Regions from separate parts of the Gemella sp. 27098_8_149 genome, predicted to be linked through region 2. Evidence: riboswitches for the same ligand, from Rfam matches in the RefSeq annotation. Region 2 holds a riboswitch; the other holds the start of a gene.

Region 1 (8,355 bases), on a different contig from region 2:
CCTATTTCAACAACTAAGTGACTCATCATCGTTGAGTAAATATTTCTTTCTTTATTATTAATTATACAAGTTTTTCCTTTTAACCTGTCTCTTAATATTCCGTCGCCATAACCAATATTAACGACCCCTACTTTCTTATCACTATCAGCTATATACGAATTAGAATATCCTATGCATTCACCTTTATTTAATGTTAGTATATTAATTATCTCACCATAAACAGTAATCGGATTTTTAATAACTAAATCCCTAAGTGCTACTGGGTTTTCCTTAACATTATATGGCATAGCTCCATAAAGAATTATCCCTAATCTCTGGTGAGTTGTTTTTTCAAATGAACCATCACGTAAAAATGAGGCACTATTTTGCAGATGGACTACTTCAAACTCATGAACTTTCTGCGCTTCATCAAGAACATTTAAAACTAACTCTTTTTCTTTTTCATAGTAGCCATCAAATTCATCCGCAAACGAAAAATGAGACCAAAATCCTTTTAATTTCAAACTATTTTTTTTACAGAAATTTATAATCTCTAACACTTCTTCCAGATTTCTTGCTCCAGCGCGTCTCATACTACCAGCAAATTCCAACTGCAATGTTAAATCTTTAAGTCTTTCAAGATTTTCTTTTAAATATTCAAGACTCGCTATATTTATCTCAATATTGTACTCTCTAGCTAAATCAAAGTCATAAGTTGGATTTAAAAGAAAGATATTAGCATCCTCACCAAGTGTTTCCCTTATTACCTTGCATTCTTCTTCTTTTGTCGTAGCGAAATAATTAATTCCTACTTCTGAGTATAATTTTACACATTCTCTTAAATCTAAATTATACGCATTATTTTTAACTACAGCTATTATATCCTGTGCCTGTTCTTTTAAATTAATAGCGTTTTGTCGTATATTATTATAATTTAACTCAATTGTTGCCATAAAGATCCTTTCTTAATTAAACGGGAGTGACTCAAAAATCGCGATTTTTAAATCACTCCCGTTTATCTCACTAAAAAATCAAAAAATTACTCGTTATAATATTTCAATATACCAAGGTAATATTGAACCCCCACTTTTAATATTTTTTCATCAAAGTTGAAAGTTGGTGTATGAAGTCCTGAAACATAGCTTTTCTCTTCGTTTCTTAAACCTAAAAAACTATAGTTTATAGGAGAAAGTCTACTGAAGAATGAGAAATCTTCCCCATATAGATAAGCTTCCTCTAACTCAATATAGTCGATATTTTCTTTTTCAATAACTTCTCTAATTACTTGATAAGGAGCCTCATCATTAATTACCGCCGGATATCCTTCAGCAAAATCAACACGAATACTTGCACCAGTAAGATGCTCAAGTCCTACACGCGTATTTTCGATCGCAGCTTTAATCGCCGCTAAATCTTCCATACTATATGTTCTAATCGTTCCCTCCATATATGCATTCTCAGCAACGACATTCATCGCATCTCCACCGTACATTTTACCAATATGAATAATGTTAGTGTTACGTGCTTTAGTGTGTAACGCATTAAGTTTTAACATCTCTTGGAAAAACATTGTAGCTACATTAAGGGCATCAATTCCAGTATTTTTTAAACCTACGTGAGCTGCACGTCCTTTGATATAAATTCTATATTCATTAGCACTAGCCATAATTTCTTTCGGTTTAGAAACTATATGTCCTTCTGGATAATCTGGATTCATATGTAATGCATAACTTGCTAAAATATTATACGGTGAGAAGTCAAAATCATTGATTAATAAATTTCCACCACCAAAAGTTTCTTCAGCAGGTTGAAATACAAAAATACTATTTACCTTTGTATCGTTATTTTTATAATAATCAGCAGCTTCTATAACACTACCTAAAAGCATAGTAGTATGTCCATCATGACCACAAGCGTGCATTACACCATCATTATTTGATTTAAAATCAACATCATTTTCCTCTGAAATAGGAAGTGCATCAATGTCCGCTCTAAATAAAATCGTATCTTTAGTTTCAACACTAGCTTTAAAAATCACTACTAGTCCTGTCTCAAGTGCCTCTTGATACTCTATACCGTATTCTTTTAAAACACTAGCGATAAATTCTTTTGTTTTATACTCTTCCAAAGATAACTCTGGATTTTGGTGCAGATGCCTACGCCATGATGTTAAATTCTCTTCAGTAATTACTTTCATCTTCTTTTCCTACTTTATTATAAGTTTCTTAATTCTGCGATAATATCCACTTTTTCTTCTGCAACTTCACTACGTGTTTTGATTACTCGTGCAGGAACACCCGCTACTACATCCCCACTAGCTACGTCTTTTGTTACTACACTTCCTGCTGCAACAACGGCATTGTCTCCAATTTGAACACCTTCTAATACTACAGCATTAGCACCGATAAGAACATTGTTACCTACTCGTACTGGTGTAGCATTGGCTGGTTCAATAACACCTGATAAGACAGATCCAGCACCAACGTGAGAGTTTTCCCCAACTTCTGCACGTCCACCTAAAATAGCATTCATATCGATCATAGTGTTTTTACCAATTTTAGCTCCGATATTAATAACAGCACCCATCATGATAACCGCATTATCCCCAATACTAACGTGTTCACGGATAGAACATCCTGGTTCAATACGAGCATTAAACTGAGTTAAATCAATCATCGGTACACCACTATTACGGCGATCATTTTCTACACGGTGATTTACTACCACAGCTTTGTTAGCTTCGTAAAATTCCACCCAATCAGCGAAATCTGCAAAAATTACTCTTGAATTTCCTTCACCATAAACTTCTAAAGTTTCTGTAAATTCTACATCAGCGTTAAAATTAACGTAAACTTTTACCGGTGTTTTCTTTTTTGATGTTGCTATAAATTTAATAATTTCTTCTGTTGATTTCATTTCTTTCTCCTATAATCTATACAATTTTTTTCTATTTTATATCTAATTTTTACATATGTCAATCTAACTTTATTATAGTATTTTTTTAGGGAGTGACTCAAAAATCGCGATTTCGTAGAAATCGGTTTTGTAGAGTCACCCCCCGCACAGTTTATTAGATATCTAAAAAGCTTTTATAAAGCGATTTTAGATATCAATAAACCACTTGCGTTGTACGTTAGAATTTTTAGTGCCAAAGACACGTTAAAATTCTTACGTATAACGTATGCAAGGACACACCAAGAAGTGAGTCATAAGACGAAACTGATTGGATTGTGTCTACTGCTGAGGCTATGAATTTTCATGTAAACTATTTTTAAAATCTACTACTTTTGGCGCAGCCCCGTGTATATTGATATTTTTATAAACTGAGTGGCGATGATTCAATTAAACTCCTATACAGAGTCTCTTGAATCCCTCCTGACTTTATTATTTTATACCTAGTACATCTTTCATAGAATATAATCTAGGTTCTTCTACAGTGTTTAGCCATTGTGCAGCTGTAACAGATCCTTTTGCAAACATTTTTTTACTTAGAGCTGTATGTTTAATCTCAATTACTTCATCTTCTCCAGCAAAAATCACTTCATGTTCACCTACTATAGTTCCACCACGAACCGCATGAATTCCAATCTCTTTTTCTTGACGTTTCATATCTCCATGACGACCATAAACTCTAGTGTACTCTTCTACATCTTTGACCGCATCTACTAACATTTTTGCAGTTCCACTAGGCGCATCAACTTTTTTATTGTGGTGTTTTTCAATAACTTCGATATCATATCCTAGTAACAATTCACTAGCTTTTTTTACTAATTCTACTAAAACATTTACTCCTAAACTATAATTCCCTGCATAAACTACCCCTACTTGTGTAGCTAGTTCATCGATTAATTCTAATTCTTCTTGAGTGTGACCAGTCGTAGCAATTACAACTTTTGTTCCAGTACGTTTTGCATACTCTACTAGTTCTTCTGTACCTGCGTGATGCGAAAAATCAATAATCACATCAGCAATTTTTTCTAAGCCTTCATATGAAGTATAAGTAGGAAATTTCTCTTCTAGTAATTCACGGCCTACACCTGCAACAATTTCTAAATCAGTACTGTCTTGAATATAGTTTTTTAGAACTTGTCCCATAGTTCCATTATAACCACTTAATAAAACTCTCATTTTTACTCTCCTTGTAATGAATTAAGTCTTGCGATCTCTTGCTCTAATCTTGTTGCTAATGTTGGAGCAACGTGTGTCATAGGTAGACGGTAGTGACAAGCTGATTTTCCAATTAATTCTACACATTTTTTAACTGGCATTGGATTTGGCTCAGCGAATAACATGTGGATGAAGTCTAAATATTTAAGTTGAAGTCCGAAAGCTTTATCTACTTGTCTTTCTAAAGCATATTTACACATTAAGTGAGTTGCTTTTGGATAAACGTTAGCTAGAACAGAGATTGTCCCTTTACCACCCGCTAAAATAATCGGTACGTTAATATCATCATTTCCTGAGTAAATATCGATGTTATCACCTACTAAGTTTCTAACTGCTAAAGTATGAGCGATATCACCTACAGCATCTTTATATGCCACGATGTTTTTGTGTTGAGATAAGTGTAAAATAGTCTCAGGCGCCATAACTTGCCCAGTTCTTCCTGGTACATTATAAAGTACGATTGGTAAATCAACACTATTAGCGATAGCTTCGAAGTGCTCGATTAAACCTTGTTGGCTAGTTTTGATGTAGTAAGGAGTTACTACTAATAATGCATCCGGTCCTAATTTTTCAATCTCTTGGCTTAATCTAATTGAGTGAGCTGTATCGTTAACCCCACTACCTGCGATAACTGGTACACGTCCTGCTACTCTATCAATCGCAAATTTAATTACCGCTACTTGTTCATCGTCAGGCATAGTTGAACTCTCACCAGTAGTTCCCGCTACGATAATTGCATCTGTTCCTTCACTAATTTGGAATTCGATTAACTCTCCAAATGTTTCATAATCTACACTTCCATCCTCGAAAAATGGTGTTACTATTGCTACTCCGCTTCCTGTATAAATTGTCATAATATTTTTCTCCTTGTATCTATCTTTTTATATTTTTTTAATATTGTTTTATATTTTTATGTATTAAAAATCTTGTCTAATTAAATCTTCTAAAGTTTCACCTTTTACTACTAGGCGACTACTTCCATCTTTTACAAATACTACCGGTAATTTCGGTAATCTATTGTAGTTGCTACTCATACTATAGTTATATGCTCCAGTCGATGATACTAATAGTAAGTCACCTTGCTCAGCTTTAGGTAAATTCGCATCCATTACTAACATATCTCCAGACTCACAGCATTTACCTGCAACTGTATAAGTTGTATCTGCTTCTTCGCTCATCTTGTTAGCTAACATAGCCTCATATTTTGCTTTATATAATGCATAACGAGGATTATCTGCCATACCTCCATCAACAAACACATATTCACGACCTGCAAAAGTCTTCTTAACTCCACCAACACTGTATAATGTGCTACCAGCGTTACACGTTAAACTTCTACCAGGTTCAATAACTACCTTAGTTAAGTCTAATCCGAAATTATCACTTTCACGTTCAACTACTTCGATATACTCTCTTAAAAATTCAACAAGTTCAAAAGGTCTATCCTCTTCAGTGTAATAAACTCCAAAACCTCCACCTAGGTTAAGAACACTTATAGTTAAACCTAATCTTTCTTGAACTTTTTTCGTAAATTCCATTACTACTTTTACAGCTTCGAAAAATGAAGTTTTTTCAAAAATTTGTGATCCGATGTGTGAGTGGAATCCTACGAAGTTAAGATTGCTTTGATTATTAATATCTGCGATTAAATCATATATTGTTTCATCGTATACTGAGTAACCAAATTTTGAATCATCTTTTGCTGTTTTGATGTATTCATGAGTATGAGCGTCGATACCAGTATTTATTCTTAGAAGTACATCTATAGTATTTCCACTCTCTCTTACGATTTCATTAATCATTTCATATTCATAGTCGTTATCTACAACGATAGTTCCTACTCCAACTTCTAGAGCATATTGTAATTCTTCACGAGTTTTATTATTTCCATGGAAATAAGCTCGTTTCATATCATAACCAGCTTTGTATGCTGTATGAATCTCACCAAGTGAAACCACATCAACACCTAAGCCCTCTCTACCCGCAATTCTTAATACTTCTAAACAACTAAAAGCTTTCGATGCGTAAAGAACTTCTGTTTTAAATCTTGAACTTTTGAAATTATTAATAAAAGTTCTACATTGGTTCACTAACATATTTTCGTCATAAACATAAAGTGGTGTACCATATTGAGCTTTTAACTCACTTACTCCAACTCCTGAAATATTCAGTTCACCATTTTCTACTGTCATACCATCAAATAATCTCATTATCTTCTCCTTCATAAAATGTTATAAAAAATAGACTACAAGAACAAAAGGTTCTTGTAGTCTAGCTTATAATTCTATCCTATTCCTCTTGCCCTTATTATAAAAAGCTCACCATGAAGAAAATGGGCATTTTCTAATGACAGTGTTATGCCTATTCGACATAACCCCAGTGAATTTAATCACTTCGGCGATGCTACCTTTTAAATTAGTCATCGCGGCCTCTTTTTATAATACTTATCTATTTACGTTGTATAAATAATATCATGTTTTAAAATTATTGTCAACAGTTTTCAGAAAATTTTTATAATATTCTATTTTTGAACCATGTATATACACAATTAATAATAGTTGTAATTAACTTTTAAAACAACTATAATATACACATATTAAAAGAAGACAGCATACTATACTTCTTCTTATATAAAAAAATAAAGGATTATAAAATATGATTAATTTCACAAAAAATGACGACTTAAATAAAATTATCAGTGATAATGATATAGCGATTATTCAATACGGATCAACAACATGTATGCCATGTCATTCAATAAAAAACAGAATTACTACGTGGCAAGAAGATCACAAAGATATCGCAGCATACTACATTTCATTAGAAGAAAATATGGAAATTGCTGCACAGCGTGGTATTCTTTCAGCACCAACTGTAGAAGTATATATCGAAGGAAGACTATCTATTCAAAAAAGCGGCTACTTCAGTCTAGATGAAATTCTAGAAAAAGTAAGTGCTGTAAGTGAACAAATTAAATAAAAAAGGCTCTTTGTCAAATTCGGGGCATGGAGAAAAATAGGAAATAAGATCTAGGCAGCATTTTGCTGCTTAGATTTTTTCTTACTTTCACTAAGTTTAACATTATTTTTATATTCAGAAACAAATAATCTAGACATAATTAAAATGCGTAATCTGAAATTACTAAAGCTAGAATATCCATAAGATACTCTCTTTAGTAATTTTATCTTATTATTAAATCCTTCTAATGGACCATTAGAATACTTATATTTAATAGCGTTAAGCATATATTCTTTATGCTTTTTCATAGTATTTATAGCTTTAGTTACACCTTTAGATAATCCTCTAGTATCCATATCTATATACTTCTCTAATTCTACAGAATCTTTAGTCTTAATAGCTTCTCTTATCTCATGAACTCTTTCATAACTAGCTGTAAATTCAGCATCTATAGCTAATATATAATCTAATACTTCCTTTCTAGTTACATAGCGTTTAAAGCTTCTAGAATAGAATGTTTTTATTGAATTTACTTTATCTCTATCTTCCAATATTACTTTCCAGAAATTCTTTAAAATAGTGTAAGTAGAGCCTTTTTTATTCTTATATTGATTCATTAGTTTTACTCTAGCTTTGTTTAATTCTCTATTAATATTTTGAACCATATGAAATCTATCTATAATTATCTCAGCATTAGGGAACATTTCTCTAATCATATTCATATAAGGTGGGTAAATATCTATACAGATCGTTTTTACTTTCTTCCTTACTTTTCTTGGGTATCTCATAAAGTATTGTTTTAATATATGTTGTGTTCGTCCATCTACTATATCTATAAAATCATGTGTTTTAGCATCTAAGAATACGAAGCTCATTCCATTTTTACTATCTTTAGTTGACTTTATCTCGTCAAAACATAGGTGCTTTGGTAGGTTTGAATGAGTCTTAACTTCTACAGCTTCTCTACATGATTTCATTACCCTTACTACTGTAGATACTGATACATTACTTAATTCAGCTATATCTTTAAATGATAGCGTCTTAGAAAGATTCTTCATAATGTGAAGTAGAAGGTTTTTAGATATACTGCAGTGTTTTTTTACAAATGGTGTTTCAGCACAAAACTTAGAATTACATTCTCTACATTTGAAACGTTGTTTCTTTAATCTAAGGTATGTAGGGCATTCTGACATCTTTAATAAAGCTACTTTTAACGGATCTCCAAATCCATTTTTAACTATATTATTTCCT
Region 2 (8,355 bases):
TGGGATGGAACTACACATTATTTCTTAGAGCCTTTTGTAGATAACTCTGATATCGTGACTTTTGATGGATTAGTAGATGCTAAGGGGAATATTGTTTTCTATACTAGTATCGTTTATTACCATACTCCATTAGATTTATTAAATAATAATACTCTTGATTGGGTTTATTATATCGATAAGGATTTAGATCCAAAATTAGTAGAATATGGTAAAAATGCAGTAAAAGCATTTGGTATGAAAGAGAGATTTTTCCATATTGAATTTTTCAAAACTAAAGATGATTATATAGCGATCGAGTATAATAACCGTCCAGCTGGAGCTTTTGCAGTAGATGTGTATAACTTTGCTCATTCAACAGATTATTTCAGAGTATATGCTGAAGTTGCTAATGGAACATTCAATGGATTAAGTGTGGATGAAAAATACGGATTAGCTTCAACTCGCCGTGATTATAAAGACTATGTACATTCAGATGAAGAAATCAGAAATAAATATCAAGATAAATTAAAAGCTGTATTAAGAATGCCTGAAGCTTTCGCTGAATTACAAGGTAATACAATGTATGTTCTTGTTGCTGATACTCTTGAAGAAATGAAAGAGATGGAAAGATTCGTAGGAAAATTAAAATAATTTTATAAGAGAAATATGATACTAATGTTAAACAGTTAGTATCATATTTCTTTTAATTTTATATTTTGAGGAATAATATGTAATAACTTTTGACTCCTTTTGACAACGTGTACATTTCTTGAATTACCAAAAGAAGTGTGTTAAGATTTAGATGAAAATCATAAAAAGGAGATTAGCATGAAAATATCTAGAGAACATTTAGAATTACTAGCGGGAAATTTTCAGAGTATAGATGAAACAACTAAGGAAATAATTAATTTAGAGGCTATATTAACACTTCCTAAAGGGACAGAACATTTTTTAAGTGATATTCATGGTGAATATGAAGCCTTCGATCATATTTTAAGAAATGGTTCAGGTATAATTAAAGAAAAGCTTAAAGAGGTATTCGGTAACAGACTTCCTAGGAAAGATTTAAATCTTCTAGCTACTATTATATATTATCCAGAAGAAAAACTAAATTTTATAAGAAAAGAATATGATATATGTGATTATAAAGAATTTCAAAAGATAATACTTCTTCGATTATTAGAAGTAACGCAAGTAGCAGCAAGGAAGTACACTAGATCTAAAGTTAGAAAAATTTTACCAAAAGATTTTAAATATATTATTGATGAATTGCTTTATAAAATGCAAAGTAGTGATAAAAATGACTATTATGATAAAATTCTTGAGAATATTATTGAATTAGGTGCTGGTGACAAGTTTATCATTGAATTATCATTAAGTATTCACAAGTTAACAATTGATCACTTGCATATAGTTGGGGATATTTATGATAGAGGACCTTTCCCGGATAAAATAATGGATAGACTACTAGATTATCATTCTGTTGATATTCAATGGGGAAATCACGATATGTTATGGATTGGTGCTTATTTAGGAGATAGAATTTCATTAGCGAATGTAATCAGAATATGTGCAAGATATGATAACTTAGATATTATAGAAGATAGATATGGAATTCCTATTCGAAATTTACTAAACTTTAGTGAAAAGTATTATAAAGATGATGATTGTAAAGAGTTTTTACCAAAATTATCTAAAGATGACGAGTTAAAATATAGTGAACATGAAATTATGCAAATAGCTAGAATGCATAAGGCTATGGCAATAATTCAATTCAAATTAGAAAAACAGATTATTGATAAACATCCAGAGTTTGATTTAGAGTCGCGTGCACTATTGGATAAAATTGACTTTGAAAAAGAAACTGTAAAAATTTATGGTAAAGAATATCCATTAACTTCATGCAATTTCCCAACGGTTGATAAAGAAAATCCATACTTATTAACCGATGAAGAAGAAAAAATTATAAATAAATTAAAAGAATCATTTATAGCAAGTGAAAAGTTAAAAAAACATGTAGAATTATTTATTAACAAGGGTGGCATGTATTGTTGTTATAATGGGAATCTACTTCTTCATGGGTGTATGCCAGTAGATGAGAATGGAAACTTCCAGGAATTCTCTTATGGAGGTAAGAAATACTCTGGTAAAAACCTATTGGACTTTTTTGATAAAAAAATTCGTAGTATATTTTATTGTGGTTGTAGAGAAGATAATGGGTTGTTCTTTTACTTATGGCAAGGTCGCTATTCTCCGTTATTTGGTAAATGTGACATGACAACGTTCGAAAGATACTTTATAGAGGATAAATCTACTCATGAAGAAGTAAAAAATGCTTATTATGAACTAAGAGATAATGAAGAGTTTTGTATTAAGTTATTAAATGAGTTTGGCTTAACTAGTGAGGGACATATTATAAATGGGCATACTCCTGTTAAGGAAACAAAAGGAGAAAATCCGATTAAAGCCAATGGTAGAACGATTGTTATTGATGGTGGAATGTCTAGAGCATATCATAAAACGACAGGACATGGTGGTTATACTTTAACTTACAATTCTTATGGGTTACAGATAATGAGTCATGATATTTTCCAAAGTAAAGAAGAAGCAATCAAAAATGAGACGGATATTATTTCAACTAAGAGAGTTGTAGATAAATTATGTAGAAAAAAAGTAGCGGACACAGATAGCGGAGCAAGAATACAAAAACAAATTGAATTATTAAAAATTTTATTAGAAGAATATCGCCAAGGGGCAATTTGTGAAAGATATTAGGTAATATAAATCGATATTCTGAGTTTCTTTGTATTGAAGGGGGAGAGATGATGAAGATTTTATTAAGTATACTAGAAATTTTAATGATATTAGGGATAATTACAAACTATAAATTATTGAAAAAAAGAAAAGAAAAAAAGAAGAATGATTAATTAGTCATTTGTTTATCAAACTGATAGATATGAAAAGATACTTGCTTGTATAATAAAAGAAAGAAGGAGGTTTCAAGCCTCTTCTTTCTTTATATAAAGTATTAATGTAATGAATATTATTCTTATAAAAGTATAATATATACAATATTTAAGAGAATTTTTAGAAAAATTAAAATTTTTATTGACAATTGTAAAAAAGTATAATATACTAATAAACAGTTAATTGAATATGTACCTCACAAAGTAAGTGAGGTAGAGGTTGCGATTTTTATCAGTAGGGTAATTGAAAGTATAGGACTTGATGATATTACTTGAAAGGAAACATCGCCGAAATGATATTAATCCTATGTTAATATTGTTGGGCCTATATTGAACTAAGTATAGGACTGTCATAGTCGTGAGGCTATGTTGCGCTACTAATATCTTGTTTTGGAGAGATAATGTGAAGTATAACTCCGTGCAAATATGGTAGGAGGTTATGCTTTTTTATTTTATCAAGGAGGTTTTTATTATGACAAACAACAGCAATAACAATAATGCAACAGAAGTAAAAAGAAATTTACGATCACGTCATATTAGTATGATTGCTATCGGAGGATGTATCGGTAGTGGATTATTCATGACAAGTGGTCAAGCAATTCAAAGTGCGGGACCTGGGGGAGCTATTGTAGCTTACCTGTGTATCGGACTTATGGTATATTTCTTAATGACATCATTAGGGGAAATGGCAACATATCTTCCTACATCAGGGTCATTTAGTACATATGCTACACGTTATGTGGATCCTTCATTAGGATTTGCTTTAGGATGGAACTATTGGTTTAACTGGGTAATTACAGTAGCAGCTGACGTAGAATTATCTGCATTAGCAATCAGTTATTGGGAGCCTATGCGAGTACTTCCTCACTGGGCTTGGAGCTTATTATTCCTAGTTATTATTATCGCTTTAAACTCACTTAGTGTTAAAGTATATGGTGAAAGTGAATATTGGTTTGCACTTATTAAAGTAGTAGTAGTAATCATCTTCTTAGTAGTAGGATGTTTAACTATTTTTGGTATTTTAGGTGGAGAATACATTGGATTCAAAAACTTAACAATTGGTGATGCGCCATTCGTTGGAGAAGATTCTTCATTATCAGGACAAATCCTTGCAACTCTAGGAGTATTCTTAATTGCTGGATATTCATTCCAAGGTACTGAGTTAATCGGTATTACTGCTGGTGAAAGTGAAAACCCAGAGAAAAGTATTCCAAAAGCTGTAAAACAAGTATTTTGGAGAATTTTAATCTTCTACGTACTAGCTATCTTAGTAATCGGATTATTAATTCCTTATACTTCACCAGATTTATTAGGTGCTGCAAGTGCTGAAGAAATTGCTAAATCACCATTTACAATTGTCTTCAAAAATGCAGGATTCGCATTAGCAGCAAGTGTGATGAACGCAGTTATCCTTACATCGATCTTATCAGCTGGTAACTCAGGTATGTATGCATCTACAAGAATGCTTTATGCGATGAGTAAAGAAAAACTTGCATATCCAATTTTTGGACGTGTTACAAAATATGGAACACCTGTTATTTCATTAATCGCAACAGCTGTAGTGGTATTCTTAATCTTCTTAATCCAACTTACAAGTGCTAATGCTTATACTTATATCGTAGCAGCGAGTGGATTAACTGGATTTATCGCATGGTTAGGTATTGCATTAAGTCACTATAGATTCAGAAGAGCATTTATCGCTCAAGGTAAAGATTTAAATGAACTTAAATATAGAGCAAAATGGTTCCCAGTAGGTCCAATTATCGCTTTAGTATTATGTATCATCGTTATTATTGGTCAAGATACAGAGCTTATTACTAAAGGTGTTGTTAACTGGAGTGGAATGCTAACTACATATATGGGAGTTCCGATTTTCCTATTCTTCTATCTATACCACAAAATTAGATATAAAACAAAACTAATACCATTAGATAAAGTTGATTTATCTCAAGACGTAGATGTAAAATAATAAAAAAATTCAATCCTAGTTCGAATTCGAGCTAGGATTTTTTTGGGAGTGACTCAAAATCGTATTTCGGAGAAGTACGATTTTGTAGAGTCACCCCCGCACAGTTTATTAGATATCTAAAAAGCTTTAATAAAGCGAATTTAGATATCAATAAACCACTGCGTCTATGAGTTCTCAAATGTACTTTGTTACATTTTAGGGGCTTTTTGTCAGCTTCATTTTGATAAGCCTATAAATAGATCCAGAAAGTAGCTTAAATTTTAATTTTATATATAGTGAAGATTTGATATAAATACTTAAAATTTGAAATATTATAGTTGAATTAAAGGAAATTTTTTCAATTTTATGGTAAAATGAAGGGTAGATTAAATTACGAAAGAGGAGGAATTTCTGTGAATCTTGAATACCCATATAATTATGAAAATGTTGAAGATATGGCGAGTAAATATTTACCAGAAGAGCAAATAAAAACAATAAGAAAAGCTTATGAGTTTGCAAAAGTTGCTCACGAAGGACAATTTAGAAAATCAGGGGAACCATATATATTACACCCAGTTCAAGTTGCAGGAATTTTAACTGAGCTTAAATTAGATTATGCAACGATTTGTGCTGGTTTCTTGCATGATGTTGTAGAAGATACTAAATATACATTTGATGATATTAAAGAAACTTTCGGTGAAGATATAGCAGTAATAGTTGATGGAGTTACAAAGTTAGATAAAGTAAAATTCCGTTCTAAAAAGCAATCACAAGCAGAAAATCATAGAAAACTTTTTGTGTCTATAGCGAAGGACTTACGTGTTATTTTCGTTAAACTTGCGGATAGACTTCATAATATGAGAACTATGAAGTATATGCGAGAGGAAAAACAACGTGAAATTTCTAGTGAAACACTTGAAATTTATGCGCCTTTAGCTCATAGATTAGGGATAAGTTCTGTTAAATGGGAACTGGAAGATACATCGCTTAGATACTTACATCCATCTCAATATTTCTCTATAGTAGGAATGATGAAACAGAAAAGAAGTGCAAGAGAAGAGAGTATAAAAGATGCATGCTCAAGTATAACATCAATTTTAGCTGATAATAATATTGAAGCACAGGTAACAGGTAGACCAAAACATATTTATAGTATTTATAAAAAAATGGTTAAGCAAAATAAAACTTTTGACCAGATTTATGATTTGTTAGCTGTGCGTGTTTTAGTAGATAGTGTAGCTGATTGTTATGCAACCTTAGGACTTGTAAATAATCTCTGGGTTCCAATTCCTGGAAGAATTAAAGATTATATCGCAATGCCAAAACCGAATATGTATCAGTCACTTCACACAACAGTAATTGCACCGGACGGGCAAACTTTAGAAGTTCAAATTAGAACTTATGAAATGCATGAAATTGCCGAAAAAGGGATTGCCGCTCACTGGGCTTATAAAGAAGGTAAGAAGGTTAATAAAAATAATAATTTCTATGAAAAATTAAATTGGTTCCAAAAAATTGCGGAAAATGATGAAACTGAAGCGACTGCTGAAAGTTTTATGGAATCATTGAAAGTAGACCTATTAAGTGATAAAATCTATGTGTTTACACCTAATAGTGATATTATAGAACTACCAAAAGGATCATGTATTGTTGACTTTGCATATGCGATTCATTCAGAAGTTGGTAATAAGATGGTAGGGGCTACTGTAAATGACAAGATAGAACCATTCGATTATGTGTTATCAACTGGTGAAATTTGTGATATTCGTACTAGTAAAAACTCTACAGGGCCAAAACGCTCATGGCTAGAGATAGCTACATCATCTCAAACTAAATCAAAAATTAAAGCATTCTTCAAAAAAGCAGCGCGTGAAGAAAATCTAGTTAAAGGTGAAATCTTGTTAAAAGATGAAATTAAAGCTAATAACTTTGATATTGATGAAGTTCTTACAGAAGAAAATATTGCTATTGCTTTAAATAAATATAAATTTGCTAATCTTGAAGAAATGTATGTTGCCATAGGATATGGTGGAATCACAGCGAATAAAGTTTTTGCAAGATTAACTGAAAAAATTAGAAAAGAAAAGATGACTCAAGCAAAAATTGAGAAACTTTTCAATGCAGAAGAAACTAAAAAAATTGTTACTGAAACAGGGGTTTATGTAAAAGGAGTAGACAATATTCTTGTGAGATTATCTAAGTGTTGTCAACCAATTCCTGGAGATGAAATAGTAGGTTTTATTACAAAAGGTAGAGGGGTTACTGTACATCGACATAATTGTCCAAACTTAAGTGAAGAAGATCATGCAAGATTATTGGACGTTGAATGGGTAGAAAGCTTAAATGCACGTCGTTATAGTGTAACATTGCAAATCCATGCGTTCGATAGAGAATTATTATTACAAAATGTTCTATTGACATTAAGTGAAAGTAGAGTTGAGATTAAAAAACTTAATTCTGAATCTAAAGCTGATAAAACATGTGTCATCACAATTGGAATATATGTTAAAAATGTTAGTGAATGTGATTACATGATTAAAAAATTACGACAAATCCAAGACGTATATAGCGTAGAAAGAATAGTTAAATAGGTGGATATATGAAAATTATATTACAAAAAGTTAAAAAAGCTAGTGTAAGTGTTGACAATAAGGTCGTGGGGTGTATTGATAAAGGATACTGTCTTTTAGTAGGTGTTCATAAAGAATCTACAGAGGAAGATGCGAAATACTTGGCAAAAAAGATAGCACAAGCTCGCTTATTTGAAGATGAAAATGATAAAATCAACCTGAGTCTGAAAGATGTAGGAGGAAGTATCTTATCAGTTTCACAATTTACTTTATACGCTGATACGAAAAAAGGTAATAGACCTAGTTTTACAAGTGCTGCGGGAGCAGAAAAAGCAAATGAATTATACGAAAAATTTAATAAATTTTTAAGAGAAGAAGGAGTAACGGTAGAAACAGGAATTTTTCAAACCATGATGGAAGTAAATATTGTTAATGATGGTCCTGTAACTATTGTTTACGAAAAACTAACAACAGGAAAATAAAATGAGAATAAAAAGAAGAAACAAGAATGGAGTATTATTTCTAATATCTATACTGTTATTAGTGCTAATTATTGGAGGAGTAGTTACTTATATAGGGGAGAAGATGAATTTAGCATCTAATTCTGAAAATAATATCACCATTTCGAAAGAAATAGAGCTTAGAACTGGACCAGACGATACCTATCCAACTCTAAAAAAAGTGACTGCAGGAGATAATGTAGAAATGCTAAGCAAATCTGATTCTTGGTATGAAGTGAAAACAAAAGATAGTTTTGTTGGTTGGATACCAGGATGGAGTATTTTAGGTACTGGGCAAAAAAGTCCTGAGGACCAAAATAAAGAAAAGTTAGCCTCTTATTCAATATTATTAAATCCAATTATAAAACAAGATGATAGTTCTGATTATAAAG

What was found. A riboswitch is a leader RNA that binds a small molecule or an ion and turns the genes downstream of it on or off. The one in region 2 is predicted to bind lysine.
Region 1: linked by a shared signal. The riboswitch ahead of lysA (diaminopimelate decarboxylase) and the one ahead of O3801_RS01460 (amino acid permease) in region 2 are both predicted to bind lysine.

Annotation. Positions count from the first base shown of each region.
Region 1 covers NZ_JAPWCB010000004.1:5,170-13,524, reverse strand. The annotation lists gene alr (alanine racemase) at 1-932, opposite strand, end outside; gene O3801_RS02790 (M20 metallopeptidase family protein) at 1,019-2,176, opposite strand; gene dapD (2,3,4,5-tetrahydropyridine-2,6-dicarboxylate N-acetyltransferase) at 2,194-2,895, opposite strand; gene dapB (4-hydroxy-tetrahydrodipicolinate reductase) at 3,364-4,107, opposite strand; gene dapA (4-hydroxy-tetrahydrodipicolinate synthase) at 4,110-5,000, opposite strand; gene lysA (diaminopimelate decarboxylase) at 5,064-6,356, opposite strand; lysine riboswitch at 6,453-6,588, opposite strand; gene O3801_RS02765 (thioredoxin family protein) at 6,802-7,125, shown strand; gene O3801_RS02760 (ISL3 family transposase) at 7,176-8,355, opposite strand, start outside.
Region 2 covers NZ_JAPWCB010000002.1:62,024-70,378, forward strand. The annotation lists gene O3801_RS01450 (ATP-grasp domain-containing protein) at 1-630, shown strand, start outside; gene O3801_RS01455 (fructose-1,6-bisphosphatase) at 808-2,754, shown strand; lysine riboswitch at 3,152-3,330, shown strand; gene O3801_RS01460 (amino acid permease) at 3,418-4,914, shown strand; gene O3801_RS01465 (RelA/SpoT family protein) at 5,307-7,484, shown strand; gene dtd (D-aminoacyl-tRNA deacylase) at 7,493-7,945, shown strand; gene O3801_RS01475 (N-acetylmuramoyl-L-alanine amidase) at 7,947-8,355, shown strand, end outside.